One region of the Caloramator sp. genome, then DNA from elsewhere that is predicted to be linked to it. Evidence: predicted binding sites of a transcription regulator. Region 1 holds the regulator's gene; the other holds the start of a gene.
What was found. Region 1 encodes LexA, which represses DNA repair genes until DNA is damaged. Its sites were predicted from a motif close to CNAACANNTGTTNG; they were not measured.
Positions count from the first base shown of each region.

Region 2: a site for LexA is predicted at 1,471-1,484, ahead of dinB (DNA polymerase IV). Genes of this name have one in related genera too.

Region 1 is NZ_JAIHAO010000012.1:12,737-16,170, forward strand. It holds gene hfq (RNA chaperone Hfq) at 1-184, shown strand, start outside; gene JG776_RS05935 (methionine gamma-lyase family protein) at 310-1,578, shown strand; gene lexA (transcriptional repressor LexA) at 1,596-2,216, opposite strand; gene JG776_RS05945 (LysM peptidoglycan-binding domain-containing protein) at 2,360-2,647, shown strand; gene JG776_RS05950 (hypothetical protein) at 2,711-2,974, shown strand; gene JG776_RS05955 (tyrosine recombinase XerC) at 2,996-3,434, opposite strand, start outside.
Region 2 is NZ_JAIHAO010000008.1:49,898-53,331, forward strand. It holds gene JG776_RS04480 (N-6 DNA methylase) at 1-546, shown strand, start outside; gene JG776_RS04485 (SDR family oxidoreductase) at 593-1,351, shown strand; gene dinB (DNA polymerase IV) at 1,497-2,744, shown strand; gene JG776_RS04495 (hypothetical protein) at 2,741-2,980, shown strand; gene JG776_RS04500 (nucleoside recognition domain-containing protein) at 3,038-3,434, shown strand, end outside.

The sequences.
Region 1 (3,434 bases):
ATCAATTCATTTAGTTAACGGTTTTCAATTAAAGGGCTTAGTAAGAGGATTTGATAGTTTTACAATAATATTAGAATCAGAAGGAAAGCAAATATTAGTATATAAACATTCTGTTACAACAGTTACACCAGCTAAACCTATATTGTATAATCAGGATGAATTAAATAATAATCTAAATAAATAACAAAGCTTAAAAGGCTTTGTTATTTATTTAGATTAAAGTTTACATAAATATTATTATGTTGATAATTTGAGTTTTCATTAAAATAATGATAGAATATCAATGTTTGAAGAAGGGAGGATAATATAATGATTGAAGAATTATACATATCAAATGGAATAAAAAAAGAAGTCATTGAATTATCAACAAAAGTTGAGGAGATAATTTCTCCAATATTTAAGGAATTAGATAAAATAAAGGAATACAATCAACTTAAGGTATTGAATGCAATGCAAAATCAAAAATTGAGTGATTCTCATTTTACCTTTAGTACTGGTTATGGATACGGTGATATAGGAAGAGATGTAGTAGATAAAATTTATGCTGATATTTTTAATGCTGAAGATGCAATAGTTAGACCCCATATAGTTTCTGGAACACATGCAATTGCTGCAGCATTACAAGCCGTATTAAGACCTGGAGATACTTTAATGTCTATAACAGGGACTCCATATGATACATTATTAAAAGTTATAGGTCTAAAGGGAAATGGAATGGGTTCTTTAAAGGAATATGGCATAAACTATAAGCAAATTGATTTAAACCAAAATTTTAAAATTGATATAAATAAAGTTATAGAAGAAATAAAAAATGATAAAACAATCAAAGTAATTTCAATGCAGCGTTCCACTGGTTATGGATGGAGACCATCCTTAACTATAAATGACATTGAATTTGCAATTAGTGAAATCAAAAGATTAAATGAAAATACAATTATATTTGTAGACAATTGTTATGGTGAATTTTTAGATTTTAAAGAACCAACTGATGTGGGAGCTGATTTGATTGCTGGTTCTTTGATTAAGAATATAGGTGGAGGAATTGCACCCACTGGAGGCTATATTGTAGGAAAAAAAGACTTGATTGAATTGGTTTCATACAGATTAACCGCACCCGGCCTTGGGAAAGACTGTGGTTCTACATTTGGCGTTATTAGGCAAATATTACAGGGATTATTTTTAGCACCTCATATAACAATAGAAGCTTTAAAAGGAGCTATTTTTTGTTCTAAATTAATGGAGTTAGCTGGCTATGAAGTTTCTCCTAAGTATAATGAAAAAAGAAGCGATATTATTCAGGCTATTAAATTTAATGATGCAAATTTATTAATAAACTTTTGTAAAGGTATTCAAAAAGGGTCACCTGTAGATTCATTTGTAGAATGTGAACCTTGGGATATGCCTGGCTATTCAGATCCAGTTATAATGGCAGCTGGAGCATTTATACAAGGTTCATCTATTGAATTAAGTGCAGATGCTCCTATAAGACCGCCATATATTGCTTACGTTCAAGGTGGATTAACATATGAACACTCAAAAATAGGAATTATGAAGGCTTTATCAAATATATATAAATAGGCCAACAGTTTGTTGGCCTATTTATATCTTCTAAAAACACCTATTACCTTACCAAGAATAGTACAATTATCAACTATTATTGGCTCCATATGTGAATTTTCAGGCTGTAATCTAATATAACCATCCTCTTTAAAAAATCTTTTAACAGTAGCAGAATCTTCAATTAGTGCAACAACAATATCTCCATTTTTTGCAACCGGCTGTCTTTCTACTATAATATAATCGCCATCTAATATGCCCGCATTAATCATACTTTCCCCTTCAATTTTTAATAAAAAAACCTCTGTATTTTTATTAAAATAATTTAATGGTAATGGAAAATAATCTTCAACTTCTTCGAAGGCTAATATAGGATTTCCAGCCGATACACTACCAACTATAGGTACCTTCATTATATCACTATTATCTTCAAGTAGATTTTCATTTAGAATCTCAATAGCTCTTGGTTTTGTAGGATCACGTCTTATAAGTCCTTTTTTTTCAAGTTTTTCAAGATGTGCATGTACAGTAGAAGTTGATCTTAATCCGACTGCTAAGCCAATTTCTCTAACAGAAGGGGGATATCCTCTTGTTGCGATTTCCTGCTTTATAAATTCTAATATCTTTTGTTGTTTATCACTTAAACCATTAATTAGCATTTATTCTACACCCCTTAAATTTTGTCTTTATCTTATTATATCATTAAACCAAAAAAGTTTCAAACTGATGTTCGATAATATTGACAACGAACATATGTTTGTATTAAAATTTATGTAGAACATATGTTTGGAGGGTGTTGTTTATGAAAAAACATTTAAAAACATCGATATCTTTATTATTATTCCTTTTAATAATTTCAATATCCATTTCAAAAGTTTCAAGTTATTATAAAAACAAAACACAAAACAAAACTATCTCATACGAAGAAGTTGTAGTTAAAAAAGGCGATACAATATGGAATATTTCAATTAAATATACACCAAAAGATAAAGATGTAAGAAAAACAGTTTATGAAATAAGAAAAATTAATAATTTAAACGATTGTATTATTTTCCCTGGGCAAACATTAAAAGTTCCTATTGACAAATAGATAATTATATATAAAAATATAAAATTAGATTTTATATTTTTATAAAAAAGGAGTTAATCAATTATGCTAAAAAAATGTATTATTGATAAAAGTAAACAATGTATAAACTGCGATGAATGTAATATATGTGATTTAGCACCAAATAAAATTTGTGATAATTGTATGCAGTGTCTTGATGTTAACAAATACGACTACAAGGAGATACATATTGATGGAATAATTGAAGAAGAGGATTATGACGATTATATCTACGATGAAGAAATATTGGAACAAGAAGATGATTATTCTATTTTAAAAGACAGTATATACATAGATGAAATAGAATAGAGTAGAAAAGGAAGAGTAATTTTACTCTTCCTTTTTTTCAACCGTAATATTTGACAAAGGATTTGCATTAACAGCCATCCTTAATTTTTCATCGTCTATATGTGTGTATATTTGTGTTGTTGAAACGCTTTCGTGACCTAATATTTGCTGTAGTGCCCGTATATCAACATTACCATACTTATACATTAAAGTTGCAGCAGTATGTCTTAATTTATGCGGAGTATATTTTTCATTTCCTAAACCAGCCTTTTCGATATATTTTTTAACAATAATTTCTACTGTTCTTTTATTTATTCTTGTTTTTCTCTCACTTAAAAACAAAGCTTTTTCATCTTTAGCATCAACGGGTCTTACTGCTAAATATCTGTTTATAGCTTCTATACAAGATTGATTAAGATAAACTGTTCTTTCTTTATTACCTTTACCTATAACAGTTAATGTATCGCCCTTTATCTTATCA
Region 2 (3,434 bases), on a different contig from region 1:
CCCTCAGATGAGTTTATAATATATAGTGATATGATTAAAAATGAAGAGGAATACAAGAATGCAATAGAATACATATCAGCCTATAGAGAAAAGCTTATGGAAAGAAGAGAATGTAAAAAGGGAGTAAGAAGATGGTTTGAGCTTCAATGGGGAAGAAATAGGGAGGATTTTGAGGGAAAAAAGATAATATATCCCTATAAATCAAATACAAATAGATTTGCTATAGATGAGGGAAGTTTCTATAGTGCAGATGTATATAGCTTAAAGATAAATGATATGTTTAAGGAAGTTTTTTCATATGAATTTATTGTTGGTGTCTTAAATAGCACAATATATGAGTTTTATATAAAAACAATGGCAAAGAAGTTGGGGGATGACCTATACGAATACTATCCTAATAAGATTTTAAAGCTGAAAATTCCAAACTACATAAAGGAAATTGAGGATATAGTAAAATCTAATAGGGATGAAAATGAAAAAATTAAAGAGATTGATAGTATATTATGCCAATATTTTGAAATAGAGTGCCACCCAGGTGAAATGTGAAATATTCCAAAAATTTCAATAAAAATATATTAAGGTGGTGAAGGTTATGCAAAAGTCTAAAAAGACAGTTATTATAACAGGAGGAGGACAAGGAATAGGCAAGGGTACAGCTAAAAGGCTCCTTATGGAAAATTACAATGTTGTTATTGCTGAAATAGATAAAGAAGCAGGGCAGGAAACAGTAGATGAATTAAAAATATTTGGGGATATAAAGTTTATTTGTTGTGATGTTTCTAAAGAAGAGGATATTAAGAGTTTAGTAAATAAAACTGTTGGTATATATGGTGGAATTGATGTACTTATAAATAATGCTGCTATTTCAATAAATAAACCAATTACAGAGTTAAGCCTTGAGGAGTGGAATAAAGTTATATCAATAAACCTTACAGGTGCATTTTTGTGTTCTAAATATTGTGCACCGTATCTAAAACAAACAAAGGGTTCCATAATAAATATCGCATCTACAAGAGCCTTTATGTCTGAAAAGGATACGGAAGCATATTCTGCCTCAAAGGGAGGTATTTTTGCATTAACACACGCACTTGCTGTGAGTTTAGGGCCAGATGTGAGGGTAAATTGTATAAGTCCTGGATGGATTGAGGTTAGTGAATTGAAAAAACAAGGCATAAGAAAAACACCAGTTTTAAGCGAAATGGACAATAAACAGCATCCTGCTGGAAGAGTTGGAAATGTAGATGACGTTGCTTCTATGATTTTATTTTTGATAGATGAAAGAAATTCCTTTATAACTGGTGCAAATTTTATTGTGGATGGCGGAATGACAAGAAAGATGATATATGTTTAATAGGATAGATAAGTGCTGACAAGGGTGTGACATTATCCATAATATGGATAATGTCACATTTCACTTGGGTGGCACTTTTTTTGTTTGATTTTTTGATAAAAGTAGTATAATATAATATACGAACAAATGTTCGGGAGGCGGTGTTGTGAGGAATATTTTACACGTAGATTTGAATGCTTTTTATGCTTCAGTAGAGCAGGCAGAGGATAAAAATCTCCAGGGAAAACCTGTTGCAGTTGCGGGGGATAAAGAAAAGAGGACAGGTATAATACTTACGGCCTCCTATGAGGCACGAAGATATGGTATAAAGACAGGTATGACAATAGGAGATGCACTTAAATTGTGTAGAGATTTAATATTAGTTAAGCCAAATTTTAGAAGATATGTAGAGTATTCTAACAGGGTTATGGATATTTTAAGAAGTTTTACACCGGATGTTGAGGTTTTTAGTATAGATGAGGCTTGGCTTGATGTATCAGGGTGTGAAGGATTGTTTGGAGATGGGATAGAAATAGCTAATTTAATAAGAAAAAAAATACGAGATGAACTTGGGATTACAGCAAGTGTGGGGGTATCCTACTGTAAATTAATGGCAAAGATGGCCTCAGATCTAAAAAAACCTGATGCCACCAGCATAATTGATGAACAGGATGTTCCAAACATAATTTGGCCTATGCCTGTTGAGGAACTTTTTGGAGTTGGTAGACGAATGAAAAGGAGGCTAAACGAGCTTGGTATTTTTACAATAGGAGATTTGGCAAATACACCCTTAAGCCTTTTAACTAATAATTTTGGTAAGGTTGGAAGATATTATTGGAATTATGCAAATGGTATTGATTTTTCAAAGGTAGAAAGTAGCTACGATTGTATAAAGGGAGTAGGTAATTCAATAACAACACCTAAGGATTTAGTTGATGTTAAAGAAATATCTGAAATTTTTATGGTTTTAGCAGAGAGTGTAGGTATGAGGTTAAGAAGGATGGGGTTTGAGGGAAATGTGGTAGAAGTGGTATTTAGAAAGAGTAGCTTTGAAACAATAGTAAGAAGGCATAAAGTAAGTCAATATATAGATACAACGGTTGATATACATAGTGAGGCATTAAATTTATTTTTGAAAAATTGGGATAGAAGCAAAATAAGACTTCTTGGAATTAGAGTAACTGGCCTTAGAGAAAAACAAAAATTTGAGCAGATAAGTTTATTCGAAGATGCAACAAAGAAAAAGAGAGAGAAATTGGATATGTGCTTAGATACCATAAGAGAAAAATATGGGAAATATTCTGTTTTTCGAGCAATAACAATGCAAAATGACAGCAATAAAACGATAAGAGTTTTAGATAAAGATGAGTGGATACCTATGAACTCCTTTAATAAAGGTGGTGGTAGGATATGAAACTTTTAAGAGAGAAGGCTAATGTTTTAGTATTGTTTCAGGATACAATAATGAATCCGATTATGATAATGTGCAGTATGGGGGTGTTTAAAGTAAACAGAGTAATAAATATAAACAAAGAACGTAGATATTTAAGGGATTGTTATATATTCCTATGTTCTGTTGAGGGGAGAGATGAGCCTATTGAGCTAAGATGGGATATAGAAGGTAATATATGGTTTTTAGAAAAATTCTAAAAAATAGTTAACAAAATTAGTATGAATAATTATAATTAACTTAGAGGGGGTGAAGTTATGATAGAGGCAATAAAGGCAGGAACAGTAAGGGGGGCTAAAAAAGGTATAGAAACAACTTTTAAAATAGGTAAAATATTGGTTCCTATATATTTTATAGTTACATTTATTAAATATACACCTATAATAAATTATATTGCAATTATATTTAAGCCAATTATGCATGTAGTTGGACTTCCTGGTGAAGCTGCATTACCATTTGTTGTTGGAAACGCAATAAATTTATATGCAGGGATAGCAGCAATTTTGGCCTTAAGTCTAACGCCAAAGGAGATAACAATTATATCAGTTATGCTCTGTTTTTCCCACAGCCTATTTTTAGAAACAGCTTTGTGTAAAAAAATAGGAGTTTCTGCTACGTTTATGGTAGTTTTAAGACAAATACTTGCATTTATAG